Regions from separate parts of the Bifidobacterium sp. MSK.13.1 genome, predicted to be linked through region 4. Evidence: riboswitches for the same ligand, from Rfam matches in the RefSeq annotation. Region 4 holds a riboswitch; each other region holds the start of a gene.
What was found. Region 4 has a riboswitch for thiamine pyrophosphate ahead of tenA (thiaminase II). Riboswitches for the same ligand answer to the same signal wherever they lie in the genome.

Region 1 (5,780 bases), 300 kb from region 4:
CTTCGACCCACTGACGGTACGGATGCTGGGACGCGAGGGACTTCTTGATCTCCTCGTCCGGGATGATGCGGCCTTCCTTGGTATCGACGAGGAACATCTTGCCCGGTTCCAGGCGGCCCTTGGACACGATGTGTTCCTCGGCGTTCTCCGGGAGCACGCCGGTTTCGGATGCGAGCACGATGTAGCCGTCGTCGGTAAGCTGCCAGCGGCCGGGGCGGAAGCCGTTGCGGTCGAGCAGCGCGCCGACCTGGGTGCCGTCAGTGAAGATGATGTGCGCCGGACCGTCCCACGGTTCGATCAGCGTATTGTTGTATTCGTAGAACGCCCTGACATCGGGGTCAAGCTGGTCGTTCTTCTCCCATGCCGGCGGCAGCATCATGGAGATGGCATGTGGCATGGAACGTCCGGACAGGTGCAGCAGTTCGAGGCATTCGTCGAACGTGCCGGAATCGGAGTAGCCCGGGGTAGCGATCGGCAGCAGCGGCTTGAATTCGCCGAGCAGTTCGGAGCTTAGGCGGCCTTCACGTGCGGACAGCCAGTTGCGGTTGCCCTGGATGGTGTTGATCTCGCCGTTATGGGCCAGCTGGCGGAACGGCTGGGCCAGCGGCCAGCTCGGGAACGTGTTGGTGGAGAAGCGGGAGTGCACGATGGCGATCTTCGCCTTCATGCGCTCGTCGGAAAGATCCAGGAAGAAGGGCTTGAGCTGCATGGTGGTGAGCATGCCCTTGTAGGTGATGGTGCGTGCGGACAGGGACGCGAAGTAGATGCCCACCTCGTGTTCGACGCGCTTGCGGATGCGGAAGGTCTTGCGGTCCAGTTCGATGCCTGCGAGCTGGCCTTCGGGGTCGGCCACGACCAGCGTCTTGAACGCGGGCATGCTGGCGAGCGCCTGCAGTCCGAGTCCGTCCGGGTTGGTGGGTACGACGCGCCATGCGAGTACTTCGAGGCCTTCTTCGCGCACGATTTTGGCGATGGCTTGTTCTTGTTGTCCGGAGGTGGCGATGTCGCGGTCGAGGAATGCGATGCCGGCGGCGTAGTGGCCTTCTTCGGGCAGTTCGACGCCTGCGGTGGCGCGCATGAATTCGTCGGGCATGCTCATGAGGATGCCTGCGCCGTCGCCGGTGTTTTCTTCGGCGCCTACGGCTCCGCGGTGGTTGAGGTTGACGAGCACTTCGATGGCGTCGTCGACGATTTTGCGTTCGGGGCGCTTGTTGAGGGTGGTGACCATACCCACGCCGCAGGCGTCGTGCTCGGCGCCGGGATCGTACATACCTTGGGAATCATGGATCGTGAGATCTAACGGGGCGTGGAAAGTCACCGAAACCACCTTCAATGTTTTTGGGCAAGAAAAGTCTTGCGGTTCTTTAATGCGTGGTTTAGAATACCGCGCCCCTGTATCAAATACGTTTCGCGTGTCCATATAACGAATACTCGGAAAAGTCAAGACTGTTTTTTCTTGGGAAAATGTGGAGGATATGTGTTGGGTTGTGGTGGTTGCCGGTATCGATGCGTGTCGTTATGCTGGTGGTTGTCCGAAGAGTACAGGGGAGCCGATGTGGCTGAGATGGGCGTTTGCCCGGACCCTTATGACCTGAACAGGGTAGTGCCTGCGTAGGGATGTTACGAACGGTGCGCGTGCGCGTCTTCTCTGTGCTGACGGCTGGTGTTTGGCCGTGTGTTTCGTGGAAAGAGAAGGGATTTGGCGTGTCTGATGCGTCGCAGGTGCCTGAGCAGCTTGGTTCGGGTTCGAAGAAGTTGACTCCGAAGAATGTGCTGCTGGGTTTGCAGCATGTGTTGGTGTCCAATGTGTGGCTTGATCCGGTGTTTGTGGCTGGTGCCATTGGCTTGCCGTTGGCGTTGTCGTCAAATATGGTGAATGCCATTTTCATTGTGTCTGGTTTGGTCACATTGATTCAGGCCACGAGGTTGGTGCGTTTGCCGATTGTGCAGGGTCCGTCCGCCGCGTTCGATGCGTTGATGATCGCTGCGGGCACTGCTGGTTCGTTGGCTGCCGCTGGTACGTCGATTTTTGTCAGTTCGCTGATTTTCTTGGTGCTGTGTCTGACCCGTGTGATTGAGAAGATGCGTTTTCTGTTCGCGCCGATGGTGTCGGGCGTGATTATTTTTCTGGTTGGCGTTTCGCTGTCGCGTTTCACGTTGAGCGAGTTTCTTGGTGGCGCTCCCGGCGATGATGGTTTTGCCGATCCGAAGACGTTGGCCGTGTCTATCGTGACTTGCGTGCTGGTGGTGGCGCTTTCCCAGTTCGGCAAGGGTATGGTCAGGGCGCTTTCCTATCTGATTGCTCTGGTTGCCGGCACTGCGCTTTCGATGGTATTTGGCATGGCTGATTTTTCCGGTGTCGCGTCGAAGCCTTGGTTTGGTCTTCCTCAGATTATGCCGTATGGCGGTTTTGACTTTGATGCGGCGGTGTTTGTGCCGTTCTTCATCGCATATATGGTTGCGATTATGGAGGCGCTTGGCGTGTATCAGGCGGCCAGTGAGATCCAGGGCGTCAAGCTTGAGGATCGTCAGGTTCGTTATGGTTTGGCCGGCGAGGCTGCCGGTTCCGCGATTTCTTCGCTGATCGGCGGTTTCACCACTACCGCGTATCCGCAGAATGTCGCGTTGCTTAAGGTCACGGATGAGGGCAAGACCCGTACCCGTGTGCCGGTGATCATCGCCGGCGTGGTGTTTGTGGTTCTTGGTTTCATTCCGAAGGCCGGAGCGGTATTGTCGTTGATTCCTTCCCCTGTGATCGGCGGCATTTTCCTGCCGGCCGCGGCAAGCCTGATCAGCACGGGCTTCAATACGCTGCGCAAGGTGGAGTCGGACGACCGTTCCCAGGCGGTCATTGGATTGTCCCTGCTGTTGGGCATCGCGCTGCCGAGCGCGTTGAGCGGCTTGGAGGGCGGCGCTCACGTGTTCTTCTCCAATTCGATTCTGGTTGGGGCGTTCTGTGTGGTGATTCTCAAGGCACTGCTGATCGACCTGCCGAATCTGATCAATCGTCGTAAAGGAAACAGCGAAGCTGAAGTTCCGTCGCAGATCTGATTTGCTTTCGAATATCAGTATCGTTTATAGAAAGGAATACCGCATATGACATCAATGTCGTTGGGTGCCGACGCGCAGGAAGTCAAGGCAAACGTGCTTGAGTTCATCGAAAAGTATGGTTGCGAGGTCGCTCCGGATGAGGCGTTCGACGCGCTCGCACATAAGATTTTCGCTTTCCAGTTTGCCCATAACATGCAGTATCGCGCGTATTGCATGTCTCGTAGGGTGACTCCGCAGATGTTGTCGGATTGGATGGATATTCCGCCGATGCCGGTGGATGGGTTCAAGATGCTGACGCTCACTTCGGTGTCTGAAGATGATTGCGAGGCAGTGTTCATGACCAGCGGCACTACGCATCCGGGTCAGCGTGGACGCAACTATCATCCTGATCTTGAGGTGTGGGATGCGTCGATGATCGGCCCGTTCCGTCATTTCATCATGCCTGACCGTGAGCGCATGCGTATCGCGGTGCTCTCCCCTGCCTGGGAGATGAATCATAATGGTTCGTTGGCCCGTTATCTGACGCGTGCGGTGGAGCAGTGCGGCAGCGAGGGCAGCGGCTTCTTCTTCCATGAGGATGGTTTGGACTTCGCTGGTGTGGAAAAGTTCCTTGATCAGTCGGTGGCGGACGGCGAGCCGGTGATGCTGATGGGCGCTTCGTCCGCGTATCTGTATCTGCTTGACTATCTTGCCGAGCGGGGCAAAACCTATGCGTTGGCGAAGGATTCGCGTGTTTTCGATACCGGTGGTTTCAAGAGTACGAAAACCGATATGACCGTCGATGATTTGTATGCGAAGTTCCTTGAGGTGTTTGGCGTCGCACGCACGCATTGCGTGAACATGTACGGTATGACGGAGTTGAGTTCGCAGATTTACGATCAGAATCTGCTGTCGTACTATACGGATGGTTCGTCGAATTATCTGAAGGCGACGCCGTCGTGGGTTCGTTCCGTGTTCCTCGATCCGGCGACGCTCACGCCTGTCGCCGATGGCGAGCAGGGGGTGATCGCGCATTACGATTTGGCGAATTGGAATTCCTGTCTGGCGATTCTGACCGAAGATCTTGGCGTGCGCACCGATTCCGGTTACGAGCTCAACGGTCGTGCGAAGGGTGCGGAGGCACGCGGCTGCTCCATCGCCGTCGACGAGGTGATGGCGGCAAACGCATGAGCGTCATCGACATTTTCCATGCGCCGCGCGGCTTCGTATTTGAGGATTTCGAAACACGCGGCGTTCTCACCGACCGCGGTGAGGCCACGTTGCGTTATCCGGTACTCACGCCTGAGACTGTCCAAGATTTGTGCGAGACAACGCGTTGCAATCGATCGCAGACATTGGCAGCATATTCCGTCGAACACATCGTCGACATCATCGGCGAGGCGGTGGAATTGTGGACGAATCCCGATTATGAGGGTCGCCAGATAGCGGAGTCTCTGATTCCCTCCATCACCGGCTATGACGCGACGATGACGCGTATCGAACTGAAACGTTACATGCGCATGTTCCGCAGACGCGAACTATTGCGTTTTCTTGATGACGAACTGCCAAGCCCGCGCATGCTGGACGAATACCGACCGAACAAGTCCGGCGGATACACGCGCCTGTACGGGCCGGACTTGACATTCCACGTGTTTTCCAGCAATGTTCCCGGCATTCCCGTATGGAGCATGACCATGAGTCTGCTGACGAAAAGCGCGATCATCGGCAAATCATCGTTCGACGAACCGCTGATGCCCGTACTGTTCGCTCGTTCTCTGACACAGATCAACCCGGATCTCGCCGACGTATTGGCCATAGTGCCGTGGCGCGGCGGCACGGTAGAGCTTGAAGACGTGGCGATCGGCGAAGCGAACGCCGTGATCGCCTACGGTTCGTCGCACACCACCGAGGCGATCCGTCCACGCGTGAGCGCGGGCAAACCGTTCCTCAGCTATGGCGCACGCATCGGCTTCTCACTCATCGGACGTGAAGCGCTACGCGCGGACACTCACGTGCAAACCGTGCACCGTATGGCCGTGGACGTGGCCACCTACGACCAGCAAAGCTGCCTGGCGCCGCAAACCATCTTCGTGGAACGCGGCGGAGCCATCTCCCCCGCTCAGACGGCGGAACTGCTCGCCAGCGAGCTCGACTCGCAACAACGCAAATATCCACGATCAACCCCTTCCGACACGGAATCCCTCGCCATCCGCAGGGCACGCTCTCAAACCGAGATGCAAGCGCTGTGCATGACGTCCATGACTCCAGACAGCGCCGCACAGGCCGACCCACAGGCACCGTTCGTCATCGAATCGCCGCAAGGCACCGACTGGACCGTGCTCTACTACCCCAATACCAGCAGTCTCCCCTCGTTGGGGACACCGCTCAACCGCACCATTAACATCGTCGCCGTGGACCAACTCAAACACGCGCTGCCCACACTGAAACCCTACCGCGAGTGGCTGCAAACCTGCGCGATCGCCACAAGCTCATCCAGACTGTTCGCACTCGCGCAACAAGTGGGCGAATACGGCATCGACCGCATCTGCCCCGTCGGAGAAATGAACCGCGCGAAATCCGGATGGCACCACGACGGCGGATTCAACATCCTCGACCTCGTCAGAGCCGTCGACATCGAACGCAATACCGACCGTTACGCCGACACCTTCGACATCGACTACGAATAATCCCAAAGGACCTTACGTGAACCAGCAATCCGAACACCGGACACTCACCGGCAAAACCGCCAT
Region 2 (5,780 bases), on a different contig from region 4:
CCGCAATCGGATCGGGGAACATGTACGGCATGACCACGAAGCCTTCTTTTGCCAGCTGTTTCGTGGCTTTGATGGTTTCCTCATTGTCGGGCAGCAGATACTTCGCCTCATGTTCGATCTCCACCTTCACGAAGTCCGTCTGGCACACTTCGCGGGCGAGACGTGCAATACGCACCGCTTCCTCGGCATTGCGTGCGCCGGACGTGTTCGGCAGCATGGTGATGCCTTTCGGAATGTAATCGAGCAGATTGTTTTCGGTGGTACGGCAGCGACGCAACGCCATGGTGACGATCTGCGTGCCCGCGTTCTCAATGGTCGCCTTGATGAGGTTCAGATCGTAGCGGCCGGAACCGAGAATGAAGCGGCTCGTGAACTTGTGTCCGCCGAGGATCAACGGATCGGCGTCGCCGGTGGCGATTTCGTCATACGCGTGCGCATCCGGTTCCGGCAGCAGTGCGGTGTTCGTGGTGGTGCCGACCAGCTCGTCGAGCGTGGCGTTCGGTGCCGCCGCGAAGTCTTTTTCCGCGGTGGTGATCGTGTTTTCGGTGCTCATGGTTAATCCTTACTATGCGATTAGTGTTGTGTCATTCGTTGCGATTTGCGATTTGCGATTGCAATTGCAATTGCGTTTGTGGTTGCGTTTCGCTGTCAGGCGTCTTCTTCGCCGAGAATCAAGCGAGTGATCATATTGGCTTCATGGCAGGCGACCACACCCACGCGCGGTGCCATCAGACCAGCGCCCGGCACCGGAGCGGTTTCGCCGTCGCCGCAGAAGTAGAAATTCTTCGAAACGCGACGAGTATTCACCAAATTGGAACTGCGGAATCCCGCCATTCCAGAAGCGCTCACCAGCTTCTTGTTCGGCAGATTCTCAAGCACGGCATTCACCAGCATCGTCTTGTTTTCCGGCACGTCGAACGCTTCGCAAATAATATCCTCATTGTCGAACAGCGTCGGCACGTTCTCGTCAGTCACTTTCACGGTATCAATGGTGATATCGATAAAAGGATTGATCTGACGCAAGTTACTGCGCAATGCTTCCGTCTTGTACTGCCCAAGATCCTTCAAAAAATACTGCTGACGATTCAGATTCGTCATATCCACGCGATCAAAGTCAATCAAATGTAGGTGACCGACGCCAATGCGGGTCAACGCCACCGCAATGGTCGATCCGAGGCCGCCGCAGCCGCAAATGGCCACGTGCGCCGCGTCGAGCTTGTCTTGCGTGGCTGCGGTATGACGGTCGAGCAGGGCCGCACGGATTTCTTCGCGGCTGACGAGCGTGGTCGGGTCGGGCTGGTTGTCGAAAGCGTGCTGGCGGGCGTCGATCTGCGCCTGCGATGCGGATGGTTCAAAAGTCATGGTTGTTCTCGTATTCTCGTTTTCCGTTCGTGCGTTGTTTTTGCCGGGTTGGTTGTGTTTTGTATGTTCTTGCGATTGTTACGCGTGCATTGTGCCGGTCGTAATCGCAAGAAATTTTGAAAGTGGTTCAGCCGCCCTGCACGAACGTGACGATTTCCAACGTATCGGTGCCCTTGAGCTGCGTCTGCGCACGCTGGGTGCGAGGCACGATCTCACCATTGAGCTCGACAGCCACGCGGTCGGCGCGCAGGCCCTTGCTTTCGATCAGTTCGGCCACGGTGATCGGCGTGGCGATGTTCTCTTCCTTACCGTTGATGATCATTGCGGTTCCCTTCTGTGTCTGTCATGACACATGCTTTCCTGCACTCCGGATGTCCGTTTCTGGTGAATCGGACATCCGGAGGTTCATTGTCGGTCTCTAAATGTCCGATTCTGCAGAATCGGACACGCACGGCATCTATTTCAGTCCACGAATGTCCGATTCTGGTGAATCGGACACGTAGGCGCTTGTTCGAGCCGCTTGTGCGTCCGTTTCTGCAGAATCGGGCACTCAAGGTTGGTACGAAAAAAGGGTCGCCGAAGGAACCGTACCCTATGAGGTGGTGCGCCCCTCCGTGACCCTAATCACGCGATATTCGGTTATCGCGAACGGAAGATGAGATACGTCTTGCGGCGTGAACAACCCGTCTCCTTACGGCGGCATTACCCGCATCAAGTCCTCGGTCGAAGCTCTATGAGCTCCCTCTCAGCCTTTCGGCTCCCGTTCGGTTGTGCCTTCATCTTCGCGCACGCGCCCGACAAGCTTGCGCCGGTTCACGTTGGGTTAGTCTTGATGTGAACATGTGCGAATCGGCTGAGTGCTTGCAAGGAAGGGGAAGATGATGATGGACGGCGAGTTGGCAGGATTTGCGATTCCTCGGCTTGGTATGGGAACGATGGCTTTGGCGATTGAGGGGCGCCCGGATCGCGATACCGCGATTCGTACGATTCATGCCGGTTTGGACGCGGGTGTTCGCTATTTGGACACGGCTTGGTCATATTATCTGCCGAGCGAGCCTGGCACCGGCACTGCGGAAGACCTTGGCTACGGCGAAAAGTTGGTGCGTGATGCGCTCACTTCGTGGAATGGCCCCCGAGATGAAGTGCTGGTCGCCACGAAAACTGGCTATCGACGCACCATGGAGGTCCCCGCTTTTGTTGCTCCTGTGTCCGATTCTGGAGAATCGGACAAACAGGGTGCCGGATTTGGGGTACAGATGTCCGATTCACCAGAATCGGACACTCAGGGGCGGGATTCTGAGGGATGCAGCCGTCGGCCTGGCGAGGAACGCCAGCATTTGCAGGCGGCGGGCAGTCAATACGGGTGGATGGCGGATTCGCGCCCCGAAACCATGATTCGTGACGCCAAGGAGTCCGCGTTGCACTTGGGCGTCGATACGCTCGACCTGTTGTATTCGCATGGCCCCGATCCCGCGGTGCCTTACGAAGACCAATGCGGCGCGTTGAAGCAGCTGCTCGACGAAGGCGTGATCAAATATGCGGGCATCTCCCGTGTGAATAACGAGCAGATCGATCTTGCGCGCGGCATTATCGGCAGCGGCTTGGTCGCCGTGCAAAACCAGTTCTCGCCGTCGCATCCCGATCCGGAACATACGATGGAGCATTGCGCCGAATTGGGGCTCGCTTTCGTCTGTTGGTCGCCGCTCGGCGGATTCCTCGATACGTTCGATCAGAGCGCGTACGATCCGTTCCGCACGGTTGCCGCGCAACGTGGTTGCTCCTACCAGCGTGTGGTGCTGGCGTGGGAATTGACCCGTTACGAACGTCTGTTCACCATTCCCAGCGCTCGCAATCCGCAGGAAATCAACGATTCCTTCGCTGCAACGCAACTTCAGCTCACTCAAGAAGAGCTTGCGATGCTTCCTTGCTGATTATCGTTTCCTTTTTGGGCGTTTTCCTGTACTTGCACGTTGCGATCGAAAAATGTTTACAGTAAAAGATATTATCGAGACATAACTGATGGGCATCGAATAAGGCGAGGTGAAGCGTGGGCTTCGAGCGGGAGTCGTTTGACAAGCTGATGAAAGTGGTCTGGGGTAAGAAGTCTCAGATGCAGCAGGCGATGTCGCGTGATTCCAAGGGCGAGCCATTCATTATTCGCGAGCTTGAGTTCAAGGGCGCGCAAACGCCCTCGCAGTTGGCTACCGCGTTGAAGGTCACGTCGGGCAGGATTTCCACGCTGTTGGCTGCGTTGGAAAAAAAGGGTCTGATCGAGCGTGAGGTCGATCCCAACGACCGACGCATTGTGCATGTGAATCTTACCGAGCAGGGGCGGGCGAAGGCCAAGCAGCAGCGCGAGGATATGCGCGACGCCGTCTGCTGGGTCTTTTCGCAGATGGGGGAGCGTCGCACGCGCGAATTCGTGGATCTTACCGAGGAATTTGCCACATACGTGACCATCTGCATCCCTGGCCAGCCCCGCCCCACCGCCGAAGAAGTAAAGCAAGCCTTCGCAAAAGCCGAATCTGAAGATCCTGCGTAGGGACTGCCTACCACGTAAGCGTGCGCCTCACATGTGCCGTTCGCGACTGTAAGCTTGGCCAAACGGCCTTGAGTGTGTCGCGAATGGTATATGTTGGCCGCGCGCGACCGAGCTGAGAAGAATCGCTCTCAGCAAATACACAGAAATATGAGATTGTCTTACACTGTAAGTAATTAAATATCGTAAGACAATTCAATAGGACTTATGTAAATCATTAATCGCAATTCGATCAACTCATGTAGTTGATCCAACCAATCCATCAATCGCAAAAACTTCAAACGCAACACAAGAGAAGGAATCCAAGCATGTTCCGCATTATGCGATACCTCTCCAAAGCGGAGATAGGCCAGATGCTCATTGCACTGGTCAGCATCGTCGGGCAGATCTGGCTTGACCTGACCCTGCCGGACTACATGTCCGACATCACCACCCTCGTGGAAACCCCTGGCAGTGAAATGCACGATATTTGGATCGCCGGCGGCAAAATGCTGCTTATTTCGCTTGGATCGGCAGCATGCGCCATCATCACCGGCTATTTCGCGGCACGCATCGGCGCATCGTTCAGCCAGCGTCTGCGTTCCATGGAATTCCGCAAGGTAGAATCGTTCGGACCGGCTGAAATGAGCCGATTCTCCACAGCCTCGCTGATTACGCGTTCCACGAACGATATTACGCAGATTCAGATGTTCATCACCATGGGATTGATGATGATTGTCAAATCGCCGATTATGGCGGTTTGGGCCGTCTGCAAGATTGCGGGAGACGGTCTCGAATGGACGCTCGCCACCGGCATCGCGGTAGTGGTGCTGCTGGTCTCCATCACGATCCTCATGGTTCTCGTCATGCCGAAGTTCAAGTCCATGCAGCGACTGACCGATAACATCAACCTTGTGGCGCGCGAGAACCTCACCGGCCTGCGCGTGGTGCGCGCCTACAATGCCGAGGATTACCAGGAAGCCAAGTTCACCAAGGCCAACAAGGAACTCACCGACACCCAGCTGTTCACCAACCGTGCCATGGCCTTCATGATGCCGTTGATGAACACCATCATGAACGGTCTTATGCTTGCCGTGTACTGGATCGGCGCCTACCTGATCGACGCGGCCGACGCGGCCGACAAGCTCACCACCTTCTCCAACATGGTGGTGTTCTCCAGCTACTCCGTGCAGGTGATCATGAGCTTCCTGCTGATGAGCATGGTGTTCGTGCTGTGGCCGCGAGCGGACGTGTCCGCACAGCGCGTGCTCGAAGTGCTCGACACCGAACCGCTGATCACCGACGGCACCCGCAGCGATGCTGGCGAAGCAGGCAAGCAGGGCGAAATCGAATTCCGCAATGTTTCCTTCACCTACCCGGATTCGCGTGAAGCCATGCTCGAAGGCATCAACTTCACTGCCAAGAAGGGCGAAACGGTCGCGTTCATCGGCTCCACCGGCTCCGGCAAATCCTCGCTCATCAACCTCGTGCCGCGTTTCTATGACGCGACGCAAGGCGAGGTGCTCGTCGACGGCGTGAACGTGCGCGACTACACGCTCAAGGCATTACGAGACAAAATCGGATATGTGCCGCAACAATCCTTCCTGTTCAAAGGCACGATCGCATCCAATGTCAGCTATGGCGACAATCCGCTCGACACCACCGATGCCGGCATCGTCGACATGACCGATACCTCGACCGCGGCCGGCAGAAAGCGCGAAAAAGAGCTGATCGCAACGCAAAACGAGCATCGCACACTCACTTCGGAACAGCGCGCCGACGTGCGCAACGCATGTGAAGTTGCACAGGCGACCGAATTCATCGCAACCAAGGAAAAGCAGTACGATTCCGCGATTTCGCAGGGTGGATCGAACGTGTCGGGCGGGCAGAAACAGCGTCT
Region 3 (5,780 bases), 270 kb from region 4:
TACAGTTCGGTCTACTGGTACAGATGGCCGCCCTGCTCGCGGAAGCGCTCGCTCATCTCTTGCATGCCGGCAGCGATGGTTTGCGCGTCGGCGACGAGCTTCTCCTGTGCTTCGGCATTACCGAATTTTTTGCGGATGTTTTGGCTGATGGCCATGGAGCAGAACTTCGGACCGCACATCGAACAGAAATGCGCCATCTTCGCAGGCTCGGCCGGCAAAGTATCATCATGGAACGCGATGGCGGTGTCCGGATCGTAGCTCAGGTTGAACTGGTCAAGCCAACGGAATTCGAAACGTGCCTTGCTCATGGCATTGTCGCGGTCGATGGCATGCGGATGATGCTTGGCGATATCAGCCGCATGGCAGGCGATCTTGTATGCGATCACACCTTGCTTCACATCGTCCTTATTTGGCAGCCCAAGATGTTCCTTCGGCGTCACATAACACAGCATGGCAGTGCCATAGCGGGCGATTTCCACACCGCCGATCGCCGACGTGATGTGGTCGTAGCCGGGAGCGGTGTCGGTGGTGAGCGGTCCAAGCGTATAGAACGGCGCGTCCTTGCAGATCGCCTTTTCCATCTCGATGTTCATGCGCACGGTGTCGAACGGAATATGGCCGGGTCCTTCGATCATCACCTGCACGTCGTGTTCCCATGCGCGCTGCGTAAGCTCGCCCAAAGTCATCAGTTCGGCGAACTGTGCCGCATCGTTCGCATCGGCAAGCGATCCCGGACGAAGTCCATCACCCAGTGAGAATGCGACATCGTACTTGGCGAAGATCTCACACAACTCATCGAAATGCGTATACAGGAAGCTTTCCTGATGATGCTGCAAACACCATTCGGCCATGATCGAACCGCCACGCGAAACGATGCCCGTCATACGATTCGCCGTCAACGGCACGAAACGCAGCAGCACACCGGCGTGAATCGTCATGTAATCCACGCCTTGCTCGCACTGTTCGATCACTGTGTCGCGGAACAGTTCCCAGCTGAGCTTGGACGCATCATCCTCCACCTTTTCGAGCGCCTGATACATTGGCACGGTGCCGATCGGCACGGGGGAGTTGCGCAGAATCCATTCACGAGTGGTGTGAATGTCGTTGCCGGTAGACAGATCCATCACAGTGTCGGCACCCCACTTGGTGGCCCACGTGAGCTTCTCCACCTCCTCGTCAATAGACGAAGTGACCGCCGAATTGCCCATATTGGCGTTGAGCTTGGTGAGGAACTTCGAGCCGATGATCATGGGTTCAGCTTCGGGATGGTTGATATTGCAAGGCATGACCGCACGCCCTGCGGCCAGTTCGCTGCGTACCAATTCCACGCTGCAATGCTCGCGCTCCGCCACATAGCGCATTTCCGGCGTGATGATGTTGTGGCGCGCGTACCACATTTGCGTCACCGGATGATCCTTGGCCTTCATCGGCTTATGCTGGCGACCACGCCACTCCTTGGAAGCCTTGCCACGTTTGATGGCGCGTTTGCCGTCATCTTCCAAATTGCGGCGACGTCCTTCATATTCTTCGACGTCTCCACGGTCAAGAATCCAGTCCAAACGTAGGGGAGCGAGACCCTCCTTCGGATCGCATTTCGGACCTTCGGTGTTGTAATCCTTGAATGGTGCGTTCGGTCCGACGCCAGGAGTGTCAGACAGTTTGATTTCAGTGTACGGCACTTGCAGATCGTAGGAACCGAATTCGTTTTCGAAATGCACCGGCGTGGTTTTGCGAATATGTGCTTTGTCTCGCTGCTTGGAATCACGTGCGGCAATGTCGACGCGCTGTTGCTTGGCAAGCTTGGAGGCGGCCTTGGCTTCCTTCGCATTGGTGAACTTCTTTTCGCCGGATGCGCCGTCGGCTGTGTTGTCAGTGTTGATTTCCGCTGTTTTCTGGGCTTTCACGCGCGGCGCGTACCCGTGCTTCGTGTCGCCACGTACGGCTTTCCAGCGCGCTACCATATTGCGGGTTGCAGCTTCCGGATCATCAGCTCCTGCAATCGCGGACACCACGAACCAGCCTGCCGCCTTTGAATGCGCCAGCATCTCCATATCATCTGCGGTCACGCCACCGCCTATCACTACCGGAAAACCACTGGCTGAACAAATGGTGTTGATCTGCTCTTCGTCAAGCGTGCGACCGGAACCGTCATTGCCGCCTACGGACGCTTCCGGCTTGGTGACGGAAACATGCAGTGGTGCCGCACCGATATAGTCGATGCAGCCGTCGGGCAATTCGTTGATGAGTTTGACCAGGCTTTCCGTTTCGGCGGACAAGCCCACGATGGCATCTTCGCCAAGCAGTGCACGGGCTTCGCGCGGTTCCATATCGGTCTGTCCGATGTGCACGCCGTCAACCTTGATGCCTTTGCTGCGGGCCTGCCAGACCACGTCCACACGGTCGTCGATCACGAATGCCACGGAATCCGACTTATTGTTGTCTTCGATGATTTGCGCGATATCACGCGCCATGTCGGTGAGATCCTTCGCGTCAGCGTCTTTGACGCGCAGTTGGATGAAGCTTGCGCCCCCGCGCAATGCGTCATCGATGACGTCGGTGATCGGTCGGCCTTTGCAATCCTGTGGTCCTACCACAAAATAGGCGCTCAGGTCGAAGCTGTCTCGCATCGACGCATATGGATAATTGCTCATGATTCCCCCTTGATTATGATGTTTTGGGTTGGGAAAACTTGATTTCGCAGGCAATGGGTATGCTGACGCGCCCGTATGCTCGGTTATACGGGATAGAAAACGGAATCACGATTGATGATTGCGTGATGCAGACTGTTTGGTCGACGCATCTGCTGCGCAGACTTTTACGGATGCCAATTGACGCTGGCAATGCGTGTGCGCTACGACACTCATTCTTCGCTCCCTACGATGGTGTTAACCAACAGGTTCAAAGGGTCAGGCATTCGCCTATCTCAGCTCCGTTGGGGAGCCCCCCTGCTTTACGTGTTGGCTATGAATCTACGCCCTGCACTGGACGTAACTTTCATCGAAGCCCACAGGAGAGTCAGGCCAGCCGTCACTTTCGCATGTATCGCCTCCATCCGCGTCACGCCTCCGCCGCGCAACTCACAGCAAACTCTCCTTGCAGGCTAATCTATACTTCAGTTCAATGCATTGCGTGTGAAAGAGGTCGACTACATGTTGGAAACGGAACGGCTGACATTGAGGGCTTGGGCGGAAACAGATGCGGAAAGCTTGTACTCCTATGCGAAAGATCCGGATATCGGGCCTGTCGCGGGCTGGCCCGCACACCGATCGAAAGAAGAAAGTCTCAATACGATTCGTCATGTGCTCAATGGCAAGGAATGCTACGCGATTTGCGAGCGCGGCAGCAATAACCCCATTGGTTCGATTGAGTTAAAGCTTAATGGTCATACGGATATGACGGATCGTGATGATGAGTGTGAGTTGGGTTACTGGCTGGGCAAGCCTTTCTGGGGGAGGGGTTATATGCCGGAGGCAGCCAAGGAGGTTATCCGTCATGGTTTTGTTGATCTTGGTATGAGTGCGATTTGGTGCGGTTATTATGACGGCAATCTGAAGTCGAAGCGGGTGCAGGAGAAGGTTGGTTTTGTCTATCATCACACGTGTGATGAGGTGCCGGTGCCTCTTATGCACGAGGTGCGTGTCGGGCACGTGAATGTTCTTACCAAATCACGCTGGCAAAATTTAGCTGCCTGCTGATTGTGCTAGAAGCTAACCTAGAATGCTTTGGAAGGGTCTTGGTGGGCTTCGAACGGATGCTGGTCAAGACCCTTTAGAGCTTCATGATGTTTTCCTCGATGCGACGGATGACGTCAATGAAAGCTTCATCGTTGTGCCCGGTTGGATCTGGCAGATTCCAATTATCGTCGAAAGCCTTGCCGATATAGGGACATCCCACGTCGCAGCCCATGGAGATCGCGGTGTCAGGTTTTGGAATATCCGAAATCAGCTTGGAGTATTGCGTTTTCTCCATGTCGATGCCGTAAAGCTCTTTCATGAGTCGTACGGCATCCTGATTGATCTGCGGCTTGGTTTCCACACCTGCGGAATAAAAATCACAATCGGTTCCGCGTAGATGCTTTCCCAACGCTTCGGCAATCTGGCTGCGGCATGAATTATGCATGCAAATAAAAGCCACTTTTCTCATAGCTTTCCCTGTCTGCGATGTTATGATTTCACGATTGCTGTCCCGTATTATACGTTTCGCCCAATGCTCCGCGTTCACATCATCGAATAACACAATGCCCGGTACGACCATGTCATAAGCTGGTCGTACCGGGCATTGGCTTGGATTATTCGCCCCAGACTTCTTCGGCGATGGACCTTACGAGTGCGATCTTGGCCCACTGCTGCTCCTCAGTGAGCTTGTTGCCTTCCTCAGTGGAGGCAAAACCGCACTGGGTGGACAGGCATAAGCGGTCGAGCGGCACATGCTGGGCCGCTTCGGAGATGCGAGCCTTAATCACTTCCGGATCTTCAAGTTCCGGTCTCTTGGAGGTGACGAGGCCAAGCACAACCTGTTTATCGCCGGAAACCTCAGCCAGTGGCGCGAAGTCACCGGAACGGTCGTCGTCGAACTCCAGATAGTAGGCGTCCACGTTCTCTTCGCCGAACAGCTTGGCTGCGACCGGAGCATAACCGCCGGACGACAGCCACGTGGAATGGAAATTACCACGGCAGATATGGGTGTTGATCACCAAATCATCAGGCTGGTCTGCGATCACTGTGTTGATCACGTCAAGATTCTCCTGCTGCAGGCGGGCCGCATCCTCATCGCTCCAGCCGAGACGCTCACGCACGCTCTTGTCGCACAGGCGAGTCCAAGTGCAGTCATCGAACTGCACGTTACGGCAGCCGGCGGCATACAGGTCGGCAATGACCTGACGGTATGCGGCCACGATATCCGCGGTCAGCTCGTCGTCATCTTTGTAGAACTCGTCGTACGGGTAGGCGTTCTTGTTGCCGGTAAGCACGAAACGGGTCTGCGCTGGGGAAGGCATGGTCTGGCGAGCAACGGTATTGTCATCTTCAAACTGCTTGACGAACTTGAAATGCTCCACGAACGGATGATCGTGTCCGTCGAGCTTGCCGGTCACCGTGGCAGTGTCGGCGGGAGTGACCTCGTCATGGAAGGCAACGCGATGGGCGGCGGAAACATGGTCCACGCCGTTGAAGCCCCACATGAAATCGAAATGCCACCAGCCGCGACGGAATTCCCCATCGGTGATGACATGCAGGCCGGCGGCCTTCTGCTTGGCAACCAGATCAGTGATCAGCCTGTCTTCGACGGCCTTCAGCCCAGCGGCATCGATGGTGCCTGCAGCATAATCTGCGCGAGCCTGCTTGAGTTCGTCCGGACGCAGATAAGAACCGACCACATCGGCGCGGAACGGCGCATTCTTGGAATATGCCATGATTCTCCTTTGGCTATTGATTTGCGATTAACAATCACAACGACAAAACCAACAATATGCTATCCCACCACCTGCGAACGCGACGCATTCCATCCGCCTGGTTGACAACGTACTTCCGTCCGTCCGCAGAGTTTTCAATGCTGGAATAAATGGGGGCAAATGACACTGCATGGCGTTCCGATATTGGCAGACGCGCGGCCGATGATTGTGCAAAGAATCGCGAAAGGCATGCGGAATCACGACATGAGTTGCGTTGTGTTCGTATATAATCGCAACGGACATGAACGACTGCAAGGAGGCTGCCATGACTGTGCCGCAACGAGTGCTTGACACTATGAATTCCGGACTGATCTACACCTGCGATGACGAA
Region 4 (5,780 bases):
ATCGCCGGCATGCTTGCCATGAATCCCGAAATCCTCGTGCTCGACGAGCCTACCGCCATGCTCGATCCGCAAGGCCGTGCCGACATCATGCATATTCTTGACGAATTGCAGCAGCACGGCACAACCATCATTCTCGTCACCCACCATCGTGACGAATTCGTCAATGCCGACCGCATCATTCGCCTGGATAACGGGCGTATCGTGCAAAGCGCTCGCGGTAATACTGCAAGTATTCCGGAAATGGACGAATCAGGCACAGCGCAAGAAGACAATCCAATTGCCAAATCCAATATTGCAAATGGCGCATCGAAGCCAACATCAGCTGTACCAATCATTGAAATCCATAATCTGATATATCAATATCCAAACAGTAGCAAGCCTGTGCTCGATAAGCTTTCCATAACCATCAATGAGGGTGAAACCGTGGCCATCACAGGGCATAACGGTGCAGGCAAAACCACCTTCGCGCGTCTTCTCTGCGCGCTGGAACAGCCGCAATCTGGCAGCATTACCGTCAACACCATTCCCGTCGCACGCCAACGCGCCAACGGCAATATGCAGTCGCTCAAGCGTGCGGACCGCGAGAAACTGCGCGCCACCGTCGGCTACGTCATGCAGCACCCCGAACGTCAGCTTTTCGCCGAAACCGTAGCCGAGGACGTCGCCTACGGTCCGCGCAACCAACGGCTTGATGAAGCGCAAGTGGATGAACATGTCAGCCAAGCCATGGCATTGCTGCATATTGAACATCTTGCCGACCGTTCGCCATTCGACCTTTCCGGCGGGCAGCAACGACTCGTTGCCATAGCGGGCGTCATCGCATGCCAACCGCGGATTCTCATTATGGACGAGCCGACCGCGGGACTTGATGAAGCGGCCACAACCCGCGTGCACGATCTCATCCAAACCCTTCATTCCCAAGGCGTCACCGTACTTATCATTTCCCATTCGCAAACGGAAATCGACGTGCTCGCCGATCGGGTGATCGCGCTTGATCGCAGACAAAACGGTAATGACGTCACTCGAGATATCGGAACCAATGTCACTTCCGAAACGGCAGGTTCGAAGAATCTGCACACGCTTGGCTCCGGACATGCAAAGGAAGACGTCCGTGAAAACCGTAGTTTTATGGAACGGCTTGACCCGCGCGTGAAGATGGTGAGCGCGTTGGCGGTCATGTTCTCCGCATTCGCCATCCGCTCCTTCTGGCAGTTACTGGTGGCCGCACTGTTGACCGGCATGATCGTTGCGACATCAGGCATCGGCGTGAAACAACTGTTCAAATCGATTCACATGTTCCTTGCATTGTTCGTGTTCTGCGGACTGCTCAATGTGTTCTTCGTACGATCCGGCAATGTTCTTGCGAACATCGGACCGATTCCAATCACCGACGACGGTGTGCGTATCGCTATACTGTACGCCTGCAGATTCGTTGCGGTCATTATCGTCGGAGTGGTGTTCCTCGCCACCACCACGCCTACGGCCATCACCGACGCGTTCGAAGCCTTGCTCAAACCCTTCGCAAAAATAGGCGTGCACGCGCAGGAGATCGCACTGGTGATGAGCCTCGCACTGCGGTTCCTGCCCACTCTGGGAAGCGAGGCGAAAGCCATTGCGGACGCACAGGCGGCTCGAGGTGGCAGCATCGAAACGGGAACGTTCGTGCAGCGTATCAAGGCGATGGTTTCCATCATCATTCCGGTGTTCGCAGGGGCGATACGCCATGCCGACAATCTCAGTCTCGCACTCGACGCGCGATGCTATGAAGAGGGTATCGCACGCACACATTGGCGCGTGATGAGCATCGCCAAACGAGACATTGCCGCGGGCGGTGTGGTTGTGGCATATGTGGCTGCGTTGGTTCTGATCGCTGGACTAAACTGAAGGCAGTCGGCGGATTTTACCGTCCTCACGCTACTCTTGAGCAAGCATCATAGATAGGAATGGAACAAGTTATGGCATTAACCAAGAAGCAGGTCAAGCAGCTGCGAGGCCTGGCCACCAAGCTCAATCCGCTCATCCAGGTCGGCAAGAACGATCTGAGCGAAAACGCCATCAAGCAGGCGGACGAAACCATCGAAAAGCGTGAGCTCATCAAGTGCTCCGTGCTCGACGGATCCGGTCTGACCGCCAAGGAAGCAGGCGAGGGATTGGCTGAAGAACTGAACGCGGAACTCGTGCAGGTCATCGGCAACCGTTTCGTGCTCTACCGCCGTTCCCATCGCGACGACGTGGAACATATCCGCCTCGTACGCGAATAAAGCGGGAAACTGACGCGACCAAACATAACAGGGCGGGTGCTTTCTGAAAACCAATCAGAAGACACCCGCCTTGCTGCAATGAAAATAAACAATCGGAAGTCAGGAAACCCCATGAAGGAGTGCTATCAGCGCGCCTGATTCCATTCGGGCTTCCATGTGTACTGCATGTCGTACGCGCTGGCCCAGAACATGTATTCGTTCTCCACGCCGGTCACGAAAATGTCGATCAGCTCGCGCTTGCGCTCCTCGCTCGCGTCGGCCACCAGTTTCTCGATATGTTCGAGCAGCCACACGGAATCCTGCCAGAACTCGTCGGTCTTATACATGTCGACCCAGCTCTTGTACGGATTGTCGTCGAGCGTGTCCGCGAACTCGGCGGCAAGACGATAACCATAATCCGCATACACCCAGGCGCACGGCAGCACGGCCACAAGAATGTCGAGAATATCCTTGCCATAGGCGATGGAAAGGATATTCGACGTGTAGGCACGCGCGAAGGCCGACTGGCGCACATTGTTCATCTGCTCTTCGGTGATGCCATAGCTGGCCAAGTAGGAGCGGTGTACTTCGGTCTCGACCTGCAGGGCGCCGTTCTGCACCTTGAGCATGAACGCCATGATTTCAGGGTCGGTGGCCTTGGCCAACCCCAAAGCGTGCACTCTGGCGTAATCGTTCACATAACGAAAATCCTGCAGCAGATAGAAGGCGAAACGCTCGCGTTGCAGTGTGCCTTCGCCAAGCTCGCGGATGAACGGCTGCTGGTAGCCTTCCTCCCAAACCAGGTCGGCGGCCTTGCGCATGCGCTGCGCGAACGGCGGAAGATTGTCGCGTTGGATGCCTTTGGCGGCGTCGAACTCATAATCGAAATCGGTTGTTGATGTCACAGCAGTCACTAGACATGCCTCCCTACGCTGGTGTTAACCATCAGGTTCAAAGGGTTCAGGCCTCACTTGGCCCATCTCAACCCGACGAACACGGGTTCCCCTGCATTACGCCGTACATTATGGCAAAGCCGCACGAAATGTGCAAGAGCCCGTCCGTCGAATGGAATCGTGCCGCATGATGCGAACACAGGCGATGTTCGGTTGAGGGCGAGTGCAAGAATGGAACGTATGACTGAAAAGCAAGTTGCGAAGAACACCATCGAAAAGCTGGCTATCGTCGTGGTGACGTACAGGCGTCAGCAGCTGCTCGCCACCCTGTTCGAATCCATCGAAAAACTCACTGTGGCGCCATGGCGTATCATCGTCGTGGACAACGAGCACAGCGAGGCGACCCAAGGCATGGTCGACGATTTCCGTGAAGCGGTCACCGCGCAGTGGGGCAATACCATCGCCGACCAGTCGGGCAACGAAAGCCGTGTGGTGTACGCGCCGCAATCCGACAACCTCGGCGGCGCAGGCGGCTTCTCCGCAGGTGTGAAGAAGGCATACGAGCTGGGTGCGGAGTGGTTCTGGGTGATGGACGACGACGTGGCCGTGATGCCTGAGGCCATCGAAAGGCTCGCCAAGTGGACCGGCAGCCATGATGTGATCCAGGGAAGCCGATACGACTACGACGGAGGCCCGTTCTACTGGCAGTACGATTTCATCGTGCCTCTTGGCATTCCCAATCCGATCGCTCCGGCCGCGTTCGGGCGTCCCGGCTATCGTGTGATGGACACCTTATGCTTTGAAGGCGGCCTGTTCCGCCGTAATATCGTGGAACAGATCGGTTTGCCGGATCCCCGCTTCTTCATCTACTGGGACGATACGATGTACGGCTATCGCGCCAGCAAGGTCACCAATCCGATCGTGGTGCCCGACGTGATCCTGCGACGTACGCGCGAGATCGGTAACTGGGATATCGCCGGCGTGCGTCAGCTCAACTCCACTTCCGACATGAACCGCTACCACATCATGCGCAACCGTGGCTACATGGCACGCTATTTCATGTCGTTCGGCGATTACCGTCCGCTGATGTTCGGCTTTGGCACGTTGCTGACCGCCGCCAAGGAGGTCATTCGCTTGGTGATGGTGGACCGTGAGCATGCCAAGACCGGCTTGGTGCAGATTGTCAAGGGTTGGTGGGATTCGCGCAAGCTGCTGCATGATCCGGATTGGAAGCCGATGCCGCCGCTCAAGTAATGTGGCTACACCGTCTTCAGACGGTTATTTTCTTATGATTCGCCCCATGCCGATGCGTTGCGTTGGCATGGGGCGAATCGTTTGCAGAAAACAATCGCAAATATTTGCGTTTCATTGCGACAGATTATGCAATCGTATTCACCAATTGTGTATTGTCGGCGCGTTTTGGGGCATGGGGCGAGTTACTATGGCGTTTACCGGTTCGATATACCCACTATGTACCTTGATAGGAGAGGTCGAAGATGATTGAAACTGCACAGGCATTTGGCGTTGACATTGGCGGCTCCGGCATTAAGGCAGCCCCGGTTAACCTCGAGAAGGGCGAATTTGCTGAACCGCGTCTGAAGATCCTCACCCCGGAGGTTTCCACTCCGAAGGCCGTTGGCGAAATCGTTCGCCAGCAGCTCGAGCATTTTGAGGTTCCTGAGTCCGCTCCGGTCGGCATCGCATTCCCCGCTCCGATTCATGTTGGCGAGAAGCTCGGCTATATGGCCAATCTGGACCAGTCCTGGGTTGGCGTGGACGTCACCGAAGTGTTCTCCGAAGCTTGCGGCCGTCCGGTCACCGTGGTGAACGACGCTGATGCGGCCGGTCTTGCCGAACAGCAGTTCGGCGCAGCCAAGGGCCAGGACGGCCTGGTCGTCGCCACCACGCTGGGCACCGGCATCGGCACCGCGCTGATCTTCAACGGCGAGCTCATTCCGAACACTGAGCTCGGCCATTTGGAACTGCTCAAGGGCAAGGGTGACGCCGAGAAGTACGCGGCATCCTCCATTCGTGAAAAGCTCGATATGGGCTACAAGAAGTGGGCCAAGCGTCTGACCAAGTATTATTCCCTGATGGAGTTCTACTTGGATCCGCAGCTGTTCGTCGTCGGCGGTGGCGTGTCCCGCGTGTCCGAGAAGTTCCTGCCGTACATCGACATCAAGACCCCGATCGTCGCAGCCAAGCTGCACAATGAGGCTGGCATCATCGGCGCTGCGTACTACGCAAGCATCAAGCAGAAGTGATGTCGTGAACCATAAAGGTTCCTAACCTTCATATAAGCGAGAGCCGTCCGATTCATCCGTCGGACGGCTCTTGTTATTCCTCTGATGATCGCATGGCGAATGCATCCTTCTTGCTCGATGCAACACTTGCGCAACCCAGAGAGTATGGTGGAGACCATGCGTTTTTCCTCCAGAGTCGATATCAGCGAGCCCAATCCCATCGCCAAAGCCGAAGCGGAAGCCAAAGCAAACGGCATCACACTCGGCAAACTCAACGACTCCAATCCAACCAAACATGCGCTCGCGTCGGAACTATTGCCGGACATCTATGGAGCGGAGCCACGCGGGCAACGATACGCACGCGAAGCGCTGGCCGCATTCCTGCATGAACAAGGCAATACCGC

Region 1: another riboswitch for thiamine pyrophosphate. It lies ahead of KSY55_RS03205 (solute carrier family 23 protein); the one in region 4 lies ahead of tenA (thiaminase II).
Region 2: another riboswitch for thiamine pyrophosphate. It lies ahead of thiS (sulfur carrier protein ThiS); the one in region 4 lies ahead of tenA (thiaminase II).
Region 3: another riboswitch for thiamine pyrophosphate. It lies ahead of thiC (phosphomethylpyrimidine synthase ThiC); the one in region 4 lies ahead of tenA (thiaminase II).

What each region holds. Positions count from the first base shown of each region.
Region 1 is NZ_JAHOMM010000002.1:109,514-115,293, reverse strand. Features, by position in the region: gene gltB (glutamate synthase large subunit) at 1-1,318, opposite strand, end outside; TPP riboswitch at 1,534-1,637, shown strand; gene KSY55_RS03205 (solute carrier family 23 protein) at 1,618-3,051, shown strand; gene KSY55_RS03200 (coenzyme F390 synthetase) at 3,097-4,221, shown strand; gene KSY55_RS03195 (acyl-CoA reductase) at 4,218-5,717, shown strand; gene KSY55_RS03190 (SDR family oxidoreductase) at 5,734-5,780, shown strand, end outside.
Region 2 is NZ_JAHOMM010000001.1:514,896-520,675, reverse strand. Features, by position in the region: gene KSY55_RS02180 (thiazole synthase) at 1-553, opposite strand, end outside; gene thiF (sulfur carrier protein ThiS adenylyltransferase ThiF) at 649-1,362, opposite strand; gene thiS (sulfur carrier protein ThiS) at 1,490-1,684, opposite strand; TPP riboswitch at 2,033-2,136, opposite strand; gene KSY55_RS02165 (aldo/keto reductase) at 2,241-3,293, shown strand; gene KSY55_RS02160 (MarR family winged helix-turn-helix transcriptional regulator) at 3,410-3,904, shown strand; partial or broken gene KSY55_RS02155 (ABC transporter ATP-binding protein) at 4,210-5,780, shown strand, end outside.
Region 3 is NZ_JAHOMM010000002.1:139,505-145,284, forward strand. Features, by position in the region: gene thiC (phosphomethylpyrimidine synthase ThiC) at 12-2,651, opposite strand; TPP riboswitch at 2,855-2,957, opposite strand; gene KSY55_RS03305 (GNAT family N-acetyltransferase) at 3,150-3,695, shown strand; gene KSY55_RS03310 (low molecular weight phosphatase family protein) at 3,769-4,143, opposite strand; gene KSY55_RS03315 (5-methyltetrahydropteroyltriglutamate--homocysteine S-methyltransferase) at 4,289-5,410, opposite strand; gene KSY55_RS03320 (sugar O-acetyltransferase) at 5,715-5,780, shown strand, end outside.
Region 4 is NZ_JAHOMM010000002.1:414,364-420,143, reverse strand. Features, by position in the region: gene KSY55_RS04645 (energy-coupling factor transporter ATPase) at 1-1,884, shown strand, start outside; gene KSY55_RS04640 (YhbY family RNA-binding protein) at 1,956-2,261, shown strand; gene tenA (thiaminase II) at 2,387-3,061, opposite strand; TPP riboswitch at 3,147-3,257, opposite strand; gene KSY55_RS04630 (glycosyltransferase family 2 protein) at 3,374-4,387, shown strand; gene ppgK (polyphosphate--glucose phosphotransferase) at 4,630-5,397, shown strand; gene KSY55_RS04620 (pyridoxal phosphate-dependent aminotransferase) at 5,554-5,780, shown strand, end outside.